2 regions of the Variovorax cryoconiti genome follow, and region 2 is predicted to be linked to the other one. Evidence: predicted binding sites of a transcription regulator. Region 2 holds the regulator's gene; the other holds the start of a gene.
The links. The regulator HrcA, encoded in region 2, represses chaperone genes, less so after heat shock. The targets are predictions, from matches to a motif close to TTAGCACTCNNNNNNNNNGAGTGCTAA.
Positions count from the first base shown of each region.

Region 1 (6,576 bases), on a different contig from region 2:
TAGGGCGGTTGCATGAGTGGTTTGTGCGCCATGGACGCACGTTGCTTGGTGCGTCAGGCACTCAGCAAGAGATTTAACGACAGTCGCGTGCCGAGAAACGTGCCATCAATGAGTGAGCGCGCGCTCAGGCGCAGCACCGCTCGCTTTGCAGATGCCGGCGATGCACTTCGCATATGCGTACCTCACTGCGCTTATCTGCGCGAGCGTCTTGGCAACTCCTCTAAAACCTCGTGAGGCGCGCTGTAACTATTTCAGATCGCCTCGCAAACCCAGCAACGTCGACGCCATCGACGAGGACATCCAGTGCGCCGCGTCGGCAGCGCGGTGTCGGCGCGACGCATCCGGCCCGTCACGGGACGGGACTTGTCAATTTCCGTCGCTGAAGTGACAAACCGCGTTCGTTTATCGTTGAATTTTTCTTATCACCAATCTGGCACGAAGGCTGCACCGTTTGTCAGCGAGGGGCGAAAGCCAGAAAAAAGTCGCGATCCGTGGGACAGCTCACTGGCGCGCGCACAACAAAACGAGGAACCCATCATGGATACCAAGAAGGCCGCAAAGGCCACGCGCCACCCATTCGGCAACCAGGTTGCCGCTGCAGGCCTGCTCGTGATCGTCGCCGCGGTGATCGCCGCCTGCGGCGGCGGTTCAGGCAGTTCTGCGGGCGGCAGCACGCCACCTCCTGTGGCGGGCACCCCTGCCGCTGATTCCCCTGGCGAGGTCGCGATTGACGAGCCCAGCAACATCGGAACGGATCGCGACGCGCCCAATCCAGTTCCGCCAACGCCAGCGCGGCCGCCCACGGTCGCCACGGCGGTCGACCCCAGCCTGGGCATCTCGAGCTACTACCCGCTGTTCGCGTTCGGCACGCCGATGACCGAGCAGCTTCAGTATCGCGAAGCCGATGGCACCCTGGTCACGCTGATGGGCATGCGCCCCACCGAACGCCATGCACGCGAACGCGGTGAGGACTGGAACGAGCCCGACAAGGCGCCGGGGCGTTACCTCACCTTCCCCTCGGCGTACTTTCAGAACCGCACCTACGGCATCGAGATCCGCGACCACGTTCCGGCGGGCAAGCAGCTCATCGAGATGACGCTGATCGTCAACGATGGCACCTTCGACGGGACCACCTTCAGCCTGTTCCGCAACAGCAATGACGAGGGCGTCCGCGACTACGGCTGGTCGCTCAATACCGGCTTCAACAATCCCAACCGGGGCGGAAAGCCGATCTGTACGGCGGGAAGCCGCGACTGCAAGATCGACTTCGACTCGTTCTGGGACGTGCCCAAGGGCCAGCCGCACCGAGCGCTCAAGATGGGCGACGTGATCGAGCTGGCGCCCGCGCAACGCATGGAGCGCTACGGCGACGGCATGCACGCGGGGGAGCCGACGCCCGAGAGCCTCAAGGGCAAGGCGGTGGTCGACGGCGCCGGCAGCCGCTACTACTCGTTCGAGCAGCTCTATGTCGTCGGCAAGGGGCTGGCACCGTGGTTCGGCGTGGCGCCACGCCTGAATTCCGCGCCGCTGCCCGACGACACGCTGCTGGGAGGAACGACCAGCCTGTCGTACAACTATTCGGAAGAGCCGATGCGCGTCTTCCAGCAGATGGCCAACAACATCGGCATCGTCAACGCCAAGCGCTTCGTGCAGGGCCGCCGCCTGTTCCACACCTCGTTCCTGGACGGCAAGCATTCGGAACATCCGAACGACAACCCTGTGTTCGCCGCGCATGTGGGCCAGCTCGGCCAGCGCTTCAACCAGGAGCGCTGCATTGCCTGCCACACGCTCAACGGCCGCAGCCCTGCACCGACCATCAACGCACGATTGGATGCGATGTCCGTGCTCACGGCGGCCGCCACGTCGACGGGTACGTCGCCTGTTCCTGATCCCACCTACGGCATGAATGTGCAGCAGCGCTCGCGCAACGCCGGGGACGCAGACTGGGCGGTGAGCGTGCAGTCATACACCACGACGCCCTATGTGCTACCCGACGGGGAGCGGGTCGATTTGCAGAAGCCGGTCTATGCCTTCAAGGGCGGCGCGCCGGCGCAGTACTCCGTGCGGCAGGCGGCTCAGATCGTCGGAACGGGCCTGGTCGAGGCACTGGACGAGTCGACCATCCTGGCGCTGGCCGACCCGACGGACGCCAACAGCGACGGCGTGCGCGGGCTGCCGAACTGGGTGGTGAATCCGGAGGATGGCAAGACCCACCTCGGTCGCTATGGCTGGAAGGCGTCGAAGGCGACATTGCGCCAGCAGGTCGGCGATGCACTGCTCAAGGACATCGGCGTCACGAGCCCGGTGTACCCGAAACCCGAATGCCAGAAACTGGATGCGAACTGCCATACCGCCGGCGGCGCCACGGCCATCTCGGCATCCGAACTGGAACGTCTGTCCGACTATCTGTCGCTTCTGGCCGTCCCGGCGCAGCGCAGCTTGCGCAGCGGCTTCCCGGCCGAGGCCCGCGTCTCGCCCGAACACGATGTGAACCCGACGCAGATCGCCCGCGGACAGGCGTTGTTTGCTCAAGCCCAGTGCATCGCCTGCCACACACCGCAGATGAAGACAGGCAACAACCATCCGTTCGCGGAACTCCGCAACCAGGTCATTCGCCCCTACTCCAACTTCCTGTTGCACGACATGGGTCCGGGCCTGGCCGACACGCTGGCAGAGGGCAAGGCATCCGCCAGCATGTGGCGCACGGCGCCGTTGTGGGGTCTGGGCTCACTGAACTACACACAGGGCAACACGCAAAGCGTGCGTTATCTGCACGATGGCCGGGCCCGGACGCTCATGGAAGCCATCTTGTGGCACGGTGGCGAAGCGGCAGGAAGTCGCTCGAGGTTCGAGGCATTGCCGAAGTCGGATCGTACGGACATCCTGGTCTTCCTGAACTCTCTTTGATCTGGCTCAAGAACTTGCGAAGGCTCCATGATTTCTGTACGTCCACGCACGTCGACGCGGCCGACTCCGCCTGCTCGTCGCCAGTTTCTTGCAGCGCTTGCGTCATCGGCCGCCGGCGTGGCACTCACCGCATGCGGCGGCGGCGGTGGCTCTGAGGGGGACACGACCGAGGCGGCACCCGTGGCCGGCAATCCCGCGATGCCCGGTGGCACAGCGCCAGAATCGTCGACGCCTGCTTCGGGTGCATCGCCCGTTGCCAAGAGCAACAAGCGGGGCATCGCTTATGACCTGGCTTCTGCAGAGGACCTGAACGCGCTCTCGCCAGGTGTCAGCTGGTGGTACGACTGGGGCTTGCGCCCGAACGCCGCGGCCCCTGCCGACTACCGTACGCGCTATGGCATCGATTTTCAGCCGATGCTGTGGAACGGAAATTTCGATGCGACGGAAGTCACGGCCTGGCTCCGATCACAGCCGGACATTCGCCACCTGCTGCTGCTGAACGAGCCCAACCTCACCGACCAGGCCAACCTGACGCCCTCGCAGGCCGCAGCACTGTGGCCACGCTACGAGGCCGTCGCAGCGGCCACGGGGGTGAAGCTGGTCGGGCCGGCGATCACGTGGGGCACGATGGCCGGCTACGCCGATCCCGTGGCGTGGCTCGATGCCTTCTACGCCGCCTACCGTTCGGCCAACGGCAGCCGCGATCCGCAGATCGACTACCTCGCCTTCCACTGGTACGACTACGGCCTCGGTGCCCAGCTCGACCGGCTGACGAAGTACGGCAAGCCCTTCTGGGTGACCGAGTTTGCGAACTGGCACAGCCAGGCCGACGGCGCGCAGATCGACACGGTGGCCAAGCAGCAGGCGCAGATGACCGAGATGGTTGCCACATGCGAGTCACGTTCCGACGTGTTTCGCTACGCGTGGTTCACGGGCCGATGGAGCAACGACGTGCACCACACCAGTCTGCTCGGCGCGAATGGCGTGTTGACCGAGCTGGGACAGCATTACCTTTCGCTGCCCTTCAACTGAGAGGTTTGCGTCGCGTTAGCACTTCGCCGAAGCCGACGCTGCCTGGAAGCGGCCCGACAACAGCTGAAAGAGCTCTCCATGGACCTGCCCCCTTGAAACCCACCCAAATGCCCGTATCATTAGCACTCGCCGAACCCGAGTGCTAACAACCCGGTTTCCAGGCGGTGGTGTACCGGCCCATGGCCTGTGCCCAAACCCAACCCCCGTTTCTATATCCAGGAGATGCAATGAAACTTCGTCCTTTGGCCGATCGCGTGATCGTCAAGCGTGTTGACAGTGAAACCAAGACCGCCTCTGGCATCGTCATCCCCGACGCAGCCGCCGAAAAGCCCGATCAAGGCGAAGTCCTGGCCGTCGGCCCGGGCAAGCGCAACGACAAAGGTGAACTCGCCGCGCTGACCGTCAAGGTTGGTGACCGCGTCCTGTTCGGCAAGTACTCGGGCCAGACCGTCAAGGTCGACGGCGACGAGCTGCTGGTCATGAAGGAAGACGACCTGTTCGCAGTCGTCGAGAAGTAATCAACCCATCCCATTCGGAGTAATTCAACATGGCAGCAAAAGACGTAGTCTTCGGCGGTGAAGCCCGCGCACGCATGGTCGAGGGTGTCAACATCCTGGCCAACGCAGTCAAAGTGACCCTGGGCCCCAAGGGCCGCAACGTGGTGCTCGAGCGTTCGTTCGGCGCCCCCACGGTGACCAAGGACGGTGTGTCCGTCGCCAAGGAAATCGAACTCAAGGACAAGCTCCAGAACATGGGCGCCCAGCTCGTGAAGGAAGTGGCCTCCAAGACTTCGGACAACGCCGGCGACGGCACCACGACCGCCACGGTCCTGGCCCAAGCCATCGTTCGCGAAGGCTTCAAGCTGGTGGCTGCCGGCATGAACCCGATGGACCTGAAGCGCGGCATCGACAAGGCTGTCACGGCCCTGGTCGCCGAGCTGAAGAAGGCATCGAAGCCCACCACGACGTCGAAGGAAATCGCACAAGTCGGCTCGATCTCGGCCAACAGCGACGAAACCATCGGCAAGCTCATCGCTGACGCGATGGACAAGGTCGGCAAGGAAGGCGTCATCACCGTCGAAGACGGCAAGTCGCTCGACAGCGAACTCGACGTCGTCGAAGGCATGCAGTTCGACCGCGGCTACCTGTCGCCGTACTTCATCAACAACCCGGAAAAGCAATCGGCGATTCTGGACAACCCCTTCGTGCTGCTCTACGACAAGAAGATCAGCAACATCCGTGACCTGCTCCCCGCACTGGAACAAGTCGCGAAGTCGGGCCGTCCGCTGCTGATCATTGCCGAAGAAGTCGAAGGCGAAGCCCTGGCGACGCTGGTGGTGAACACGATCCGCGGCATCCTGAAGGTCGTCGCCGTCAAGGCACCGGGCTTCGGCGACCGCCGCAAGGCCATGCTGGAAGACATCGCCATCCTGACGGGCGGCAAGGTCATCGCTGAAGAAGTCGGCCTGACGCTCGAAAAGGTGACCCTGGCCGACCTCGGCTCGGCTGCCCGCATCGAAGTCGGCAAGGAAAACACGATCATCATCGACGGCGCTGGCGCGGCCGGTGACATCGAAGCCCGTGTCAAGCAAGTGCGCGTGCAGATCGAAGAAGCTTCGAGCGACTACGACCGCGAAAAGCTGCAAGAGCGCGTGGCCAAGCTGGCCGGCGGTGTTGCCGTGATCAAGGTTGGCGCTGCCACCGAAGTCGAGATGAAGGAAAAGAAGGCTCGCGTCGAAGATGCACTGCACGCCACCCGCGCTGCCGTGGAAGAAGGCGTCGTGGCTGGTGGTGGTGTGGCACTGCTGCGCGCCAAGCAAGCTGTGGGCGAGTCGATCAAGGGCGACAACGCCGACCAGGACGCCGGCATCAAGCTGGTGCTCAAGGCCGTCGAAGCACCCCTGCGTGAAATCGTGAACAACGCCGGCGGCGAAGCCTCGGTGGTGGTGAACGCGGTGTTGGCCGGCAAGGGCAACTTCGGCTTCAACGCTGCGAACGACACGTACGGCGACATGCTCGAGCTGGGCATCCTGGACCCGACGAAGGTGACGCGCACTGCACTGCAGAACGCAGCCTCGGTGTCCTCGCTGCTGCTGACGACCGAGGCCATGATCGCCGAAGCACCGAAGGACGAGTCGGGCGCCGGCGGCGGCATGCCTGACATGGGCGGCATGGGTGGCATGGGCGGCATGGGCATGTAATTGCCCCTGCGGCTGCATCACGCATCCGAACCGAAGCCCTGCAGCGCGAGCTGCAGGGCTTTTTTCATTTCAGCTGGAAGTGGAAGACGGCGCCCCTGTCGGCCTGGAGCACGAGCCGGATGTCGCTGTCGTGCAATTGCAGGATGCGACGCACGATCATCAGACCGAGTCCACCGCCACTGCGGCCCTCGCCCGCAGAGGAAAAGGCGGGCCGATTGAAGAGCACCGGCTGCAGTTCCTTGGGAATGCCCGGGCCGTTGTCACTGATCTCGACCTCTACGCCATCCCGACCCGGCCGCAGCTGCACAACGATCTCGCCACCTTCCGGCGTGTGACGGATCGCGTTGTCGAGCAGGTTGGTCAGCACGCGTTCGATCATTCCGAGGTCAGCCATCACCACCGGCAGCCCGGGCGCGATATCCGGCACCAGCCGCTGG
Region 1 is NZ_JBPJZI010000002.1:260,756-267,331, reverse strand. It holds gene ACSFA2_RS05985 (di-heme oxidoreductase family protein) at 304-2,907, shown strand; gene ACSFA2_RS05980 (glycoside hydrolase family protein) at 3,088-3,939, shown strand; gene ACSFA2_RS05975 (co-chaperone GroES) at 4,167-4,457, shown strand; gene groL (chaperonin GroEL) at 4,487-6,139, shown strand; gene ACSFA2_RS05965 (sensor histidine kinase) at 6,204-6,576, opposite strand, start outside.
Region 1: a site for HrcA is predicted at 4,059-4,085, ahead of ACSFA2_RS05975 (co-chaperone GroES). Genes of this name have one in related genera too.

Region 2 (6,576 bases):
GAGATCCAGTCGATGCTGCACGCGACCTTCCGTCAGCTCAATGCCGAGCACGGCTTCACGCTGCAGGCGCCGGCCGAGCCCGACCTGAGCGGCTTCGAGGAGCAGCTCACGCAGATCGAGCAGAGCCACATCCACTACCTGGGAGTAGGCAACCTGTTGAAGCTGGCGCAGGCCGACTTCTGCGACAAGCTGGTGCGCGCGCTGTCGAGCCGGCTGCGCGTGGTCAACGAGGCGGCCATGACCGAGGTCGAGCGCTGGAGCAAGGGCGCCGGCGCGCAGCTCGATGCCCAGCTCAAGGAGCGCCGCCGCAACTTCGGCCGCCGGCTGGAGTCGGTCGAGCGCATCCAGGGCGCGGCCGGCAACCTCGACGAGCGGCTTGCGGAAATTGCCGCACATGACAGCGGCCTGACCGAACTGCAGCAGCGGCTCAACGAGCTCACGTCGCTGCTGACCAGCAACGACGCGCCGGTGGCCGCGATGGCTGCCAGTGCGGCCTGAGGGCCGCGCGCCGGCGGTCGCCGCGATCGCCGGACCCGACGACGGGTTCGCCGCAGAGATCGTCGCCTGGCAACTGACGCACGGCCGCAGCACACTGCCCTGGCAGAACACGCGCGACCCCTACCGCGTGTGGCTGTCGGAGGTGATGCTGCAGCAGACCCAGGTGAGCACGGTGCTGGGTTATTTTTCCCGTTTCCTCGCCCGCTTTCCCGATGTTCGCGCGCTCGCTGAAGCGGGCGAAGACGAGGTCTTCGGCCTCTGGAGCGGCCTGGGTTACTACAGCCGCGCCCGCAACATGCACCGCTGTGCGCAGGACGTCGTGGCGCGCTTCGGCGGCGAGTTCCCGCAGACCGCGGCCGAGCTCGTGACACTGCCCGGCATCGGCCGCTCCACCGCCGCGGCGATCGCGGCCTTCTGCTTCGGCGAGCGCGTGGCGATCCTCGACGGCAACGTCAAGCGCGTGCTCACGCGCGTGCTCGGCTTCGGCGGCGACCTGGCGTCGAGCGCACAGGAGCGCGCGCTGTGGGACCGCGCCACCGCGTTGCTGCCACCGAGCGGCGAGCGCGCCGACATCGCGCGCTACACCCAGGGCGTGATGGACCTGGGCGCGACCATCTGCCTGTCGCGCAAGCCCAGCTGCATGCTGTGTCCGGTCAGCGAGCGATGCGTGGCACTGCGCGAAGGCGAGCCGGAGCGCTATCCCGTGAAGACGCGCAAGCTGCGCCGCACTTCGCAGTCCCTCTGGATGCTCCAGGCCGACGACGGCGAGGGCCGGGTGTGGCTCGAGAAGCGTCCCGCCCGTGGCATCTGGGCCGGGCTCTATTGCCTGCCGGTCTTCGACAGCCGCGAGGCCTTGCTCGCGACCTTGCGAGCCGCCGAGCGCAAGACGGTGGTGGATACGCCGGCCTTCCTGCATGTGCTGACGCACAAGGACCTGCATCTGCATCCCGTGCAGGTGGCAGCGGGCGGGCAATCGCTCGGCGAGCAGGGCGGCTGGTTCGCGCCCGACGACTGGTCGGCGCTCGGCCTGCCCGCGCCGGTGCGCAAGCTGCTGCTCGCCGCCTCAGGCTCCTAGCTCCCGTCCAGCTCCCGGTGCCGCTTGAGGGCAGCCCAGCGCGCGCCGAAGCCGCGCGCGAGCTGCTCCACCAGGAACACCGACCGGTGCTGGCCACCGGTGCAGCCGATGGCGACGGTGACGTAACTGCGGTGGTCCTGTGCCAGGGCGTCGAGCCAGCGCGCGAGGAACTGCTCGATGTCGCCGTACATGCGCGCCACGTCCTCGTGCTCGCGCAGCCAGTCGATCACCGGCTGGTCGCGCCCGGTCAGCGGGCGCAGCGTGGGCACGTAGTGCGGGTTGGGCAGCATGCGCACGTCGAAGACATAGTCGGCATCGAGCGGCACGCCGCGCTTGAAGGCGAAGGACTCGAAGACCAGCGTCAACGCGCTCTGCGGCGCCGAGATCAACGCCTTCACATAGCTCTGCAACTGGGCCGGCCGGATGATGCTGGTGTCGATCACGTCGGCGCCGTCGCGCAGGTCGGCCAGCAGCTCGCGTTCGAGGTCGATCGACTGGATCAGCACGCGTTGCTGCTCCGGCGCATCGGTGCGCGCCTCGCCGCGCGACAGTGGGTGACGGCGGCGCGTTTCTGAATAGCGGCGCACCAGCGCGTCGGTGGTCGAGTCGAGGAAGAGCGAGCGCAGCGCCACGCCCTCGCGCCGCAGCGTCTCGAGCTGCTGCGGCACGATCGGCAGCGACACGCCGCTGCGCACGTCCATCGCGATGGCGACGTGCGTCGCCCCTTGCTCACGCTGCAAGGCAATGAAGGGCATGAGCAGCTCGGGTGGGAGGTTGTCGACGCAGTAGTAGCCCGCGTCCTCGAGCGCATGCAGCGCGACCGACTTGCCAGAGCCGGACATGCCGGTGATCAGCACGAGCGCGAGCCCGTCAGCCGCCGTGGCCGCTGCAGCGGTTTGCGGCGCGTCGCTCATTCGGCCCCCACGCTCTGTCCGCCGAGCATCTCGCGCGCATGCGCCAGCGAGGTGGCCGACGGACGTTCACCGCCGAGCATGCGCGCGACCTCGCGGGCGCGGGCGTCGCCGTCGAGTGCGGACACGCCGCTCTCGGTGCGCGGCGTCACGCCACCGTCCGCTGCGGTCTGCCGCTTGGCCACCAGCAGGTGATGGTCGGCACAGGCCGCGACCTGCGGCAGATGGGTGACGGCCAGCACCTGGCGGTCACGTCCCAATTGCTGCATCAGACGGCCGACCGTCTCGGCCACCGCACCGCCGACGCCGGCGTCCACCTCGTCGAAGATCAGGGTCTGTGCGGTGCCGAGCTCGCTCGTCGTGACCGCGAGGGCCAGCGCAACCCGCGAAAGCTCACCGCCCGAGGCCACCTTGCCGATGGGGCGGGGTGTGCTGCCCGGATGACCGCTGACCAGGAAGGCGACTTCCTCCAGTCCGGCGCGGCCGGGCTGCGGCAAAGCCTGCAGCGCCACTTCGAAGCGGCCGCCCTGCATGCCGAGCCCCTGCATCGCCTGCGTGACCGATTGAGAGAGCTTCGGCGCGGCCTGCTTGCGCAGCTTGCCCACCGCCTTCGCTTCCTTCAGGTAGGCCTGCTGCGCCGCCTGCTCGCTGCGTTCGAGCGCATCGAGGTCGCTCTGCGCGTCGAGCGCCTGCAGTTCTGCCTGCCAGCCGGAGAACAGTGCGGGCAGTTCGTCAGGGCTTCGCTTGTAGCGCCGTGCAAGCGACATCCACAGCCCCATGCGTTCGTCGAGCTCGGCCAGATGCTGCGGTTCGGCATCGGCATGGCGGAGGTAGCCGTGCAGCGAGTGCGCCGCGTCGGCCGCCTGCGCGATGCTGGAGGCCAGCACCTCGGCCAGCGTCTTGAACTCGGGTTCGATGTGCTCGCAGCCCTGCAGCAGGCTGAGCGCCCGGTTGAGGCCGACGAGCCCGCCCTGGTCGTCGTCTTCGAGCGCCGCGCGGGCGCCTTCGGCGGCGTCGATCAAGGCCTGTGCGTTCGACACGCGCGTGTGGTTCGTCGACAGCTCTTCCCACTCGTTCTCGCCGGGTGCGAGCTTGGCGACTTCGGCGATCTGCCATTGCAGGCGTTCGCGTTCGCGCTGGAGCGAATCCTGTGAGGCGCGGGCGCCGTCGAGTGCCGCTTGGGCTTGGCGCCACGCATGCCAAGCGCTGTCGAGCGCATCGGTGCGCACGCCGGCGTAGGCGTCGAGCAGGCCGCGCACGGCGTCGGGCCGCGTCAGGCTCTGCCAGGCGTGCTGGCCGTGGATGTCGAGCAGGTGGTCGCCGAGTTCGCGCAGCTGGGTGGCGGTGGCCGGGCTGCCGTTGATCCAGCCGCGGCTGCGGCCCTGCAGGTCGACGGTGCGGCGCAGCAGCATCGAATCACCAGCCTCGAAGCCACCTTCGTCGAGCCAGCCGGCAAGGGCCGGGTCGGCATCGAACTCGGCGCTCACGTCGAGCCGCTCCGCACCTTCGCGCACGGCACCGGCGTCGGCGCGGTTGCCCAGGGCGAGCTGCAAGGCGTCGATGAGGATCGACTTGCCGGCGCCGGTCTCGCCGGTCAGCACGGTGAAGCCCGTGGACAGGTCGATGTCGAGCGCGCGCACGATCACGAAGTCGCGCAGCGCGATGCGTCGCAGCGCCATCAGGAACCTCCCTCGTTCCAGTGCAGTTTCTTGCGCAAGGTGTCGAAGTAGCTCCAGCCGCGGGGGTGCAGGAAGCGCACGCGGTAGTCGGAGCGGCGCACCACGACGCGGTCGCCGATCTCGACCGACGCGAGCGATTGCATGTCGAAGTTCGCGCTGGCGTCGCGGCCGGAGACCAGCTCGATCGAGATCTCGTCGGCGTCCGGCAGAAGAATGGGGCGGTTCGACAAGGTGTGCGGCGCGATCGGCACCAGCACCCAGCCCGGGATCGACGGGTGCATCAGCGGGCCGCCTGCCGACAGCGAATAGGCGGTCGAGCCGGTGGGCGACGCGATGATCAGCCCGTCCGCGCGCTGGTTTGCCACGAAATGGCGCCCCACCGACACGCGCAACTCGACCATGCCCGAGGTCGCGCCGCGGTTGACCACCACGTCGTTCATCGCGAGTGCGTCGAACACGCAGGCGCCTTCGCGGATCACCTGTGCGTGCAGCAGGCTGCGGTGGTCTTCCTCGTATTCGCCGGACAGCATCGGCACCAGCGTGGCCTGGTAGTTGTCCAGGGGAATGTCGGTGATGAAACCCAGCCGGCCGCGGTTGATGCCGATCAGCGGTACGCCGTACGGCGCAAGCTGCCGCCCGATGCCCAGCATGGTGCCGTCGCCACCGACGACCAGGCCCAGGTCGCAGCGCTCGCCGATCTCTTCGACCGTCAACGCCGTGTAGCGGCTGCCATGCAATTCGTCGGCGGTGGAGCGCTCGATCGAGACCTCGCAGCCCTGCGATTCGAGAAACGCACCGATCTCCGCCATGATGTGGTCGTCCGGTGCGCCGGACGACGCCCGTCGGCCGGACGCCTGGTACTTGCCAATAAGGGCGACATGCCGGAAGCGCGAGGTCATCTACAAATTACAACACTAAAATCAGACGATGCTGGACGACCGTGCCAAGTTGCTGCTCAAGACGCTGGTCGAGCGCTACATCGCCGAGGGGCAGCCTGTGGGGTCACGCACGCTCTCGCGCGCATCGGGGCTCGAACTCTCGCCCGCGACCATCCGCAACGTCATGTCGGACCTCGAGGCGCTGGGGCTCATCACCAGCCCGCACACGTCCGCCGGACGCATTCCGACGGCGCGCGGTTACCGGCTCTTCGTTGACACCATGCTCACGGCGCAACGCGACCAGTTGCCCGCACCCAGCCTCCCGCCCGACCAGCCGCAGAAGGTGATCGCCAACGCAGCAAACCTGCTGTCGAGCCTCTCGCAGTTCGTCGGCGTGGTGATGGCACCGCGTCGCACCTCGGTGTTCAAGCAGATCGAGTTCCTGCGGCTGTCGGACCGTCGCCTGCTGGTCATCATCGTCTCGCCCGACGGCGACGTGCAGAACCGCGTCATCTTTCCCGAATCCGACTACTCGCAATCGCAACTGGTCGAGGCCGCCAACTACATCAACGCGCACTACGCCGGCCTCACGATCGAGCAGGTGCGCGACCGGCTGCAGTCCGAAGTCGAGAAGCTGCGCAGCGAGATCGCGTCGCTCATGCAAGCGGCGATGCAGGCCAGCTCCGAGGTCATGACCGAGTCGCAGGACGACGTCGTGATTTCCGGCGAACGCAACCTGCTGTCGGTGAGCGACTTCTCCAGCGACATGGGGCAACTGCGCCGCGCTTTCGACCTCTTCGAACAGAAGGCGCAGCTCATGCGGTTGCTCGACGTGTCGAGCAAGGCCGAAGGGGTGCGCATCTTCATCGGCGGCGAAAGCCAGGTGGTGCCCTTCGAAGAGCTGTCCATCGTCAGCGCCAACTACGAAGTGGATGGGCAGGTGGTCGGCACGCTGGGCGTGATCGGCCCCACGCGCATGCCCTACGACCGCATGATCCAGATCGTCGACATCACGTCGCGTCTGGTGACCAATGCGCTGAGCCATCGCAAGCCCTGACGAGCGACCGGTGAGTGCGCCCACTAGAATCCCGGCGCGTGGGCCGTTAGCTCAGTTGGTTAGAGCAGCGGACTCATAATCCGTTGGTCGATGGTTCAAGCCCATCACGGCCTACCACGCACATGCCGCGCTACCAATGATTAGCGCGCTATCAATCCAGTAGTGAGTGCTGTGCAGCACCTGCATCAATTGGCTGGCGTGTAGCCATCCGTGTCGCTATCGGGGATGAGCTACATCCTGGCCGCATCAGCGCCACCGCGGCCCGTCGATTCGATGAGGAGGAGGGTGCCCATGAGCGATGAACCGAAGCCACCAAGAACGTTCAGGGAGCTTCTTGCCTTGGCGCCAAGGGTGGAGATCCAGACCACGAGTGGCGTGCTCTACGCCCGCAATATGGTGGTGAACGACTCGGATCACTTTGGGCGCCTCGTCGATGACCCCGGTTTGACCGACGACGGGCAACTCGGGCGGCACGTGC
Region 2 is NZ_JBPJZI010000001.1:98,445-105,020, forward strand. It holds gene ACSFA2_RS00530 (dynamin family protein) at 1-498, shown strand, start outside; gene mutY (A/G-specific adenine glycosylase) at 488-1,573, shown strand; gene rapZ (RNase adapter RapZ) at 1,570-2,487, opposite strand; gene recN (DNA repair protein RecN) at 2,484-4,163, opposite strand; gene ACSFA2_RS00550 (NAD kinase) at 4,163-5,062, opposite strand; gene hrcA (heat-inducible transcriptional repressor HrcA) at 5,091-6,098, shown strand; tRNA gene ACSFA2_RS00560 (tRNA-Ile) at 6,139-6,215, shown strand; gene ACSFA2_RS00565 (hypothetical protein) at 6,390-6,576, shown strand, end outside.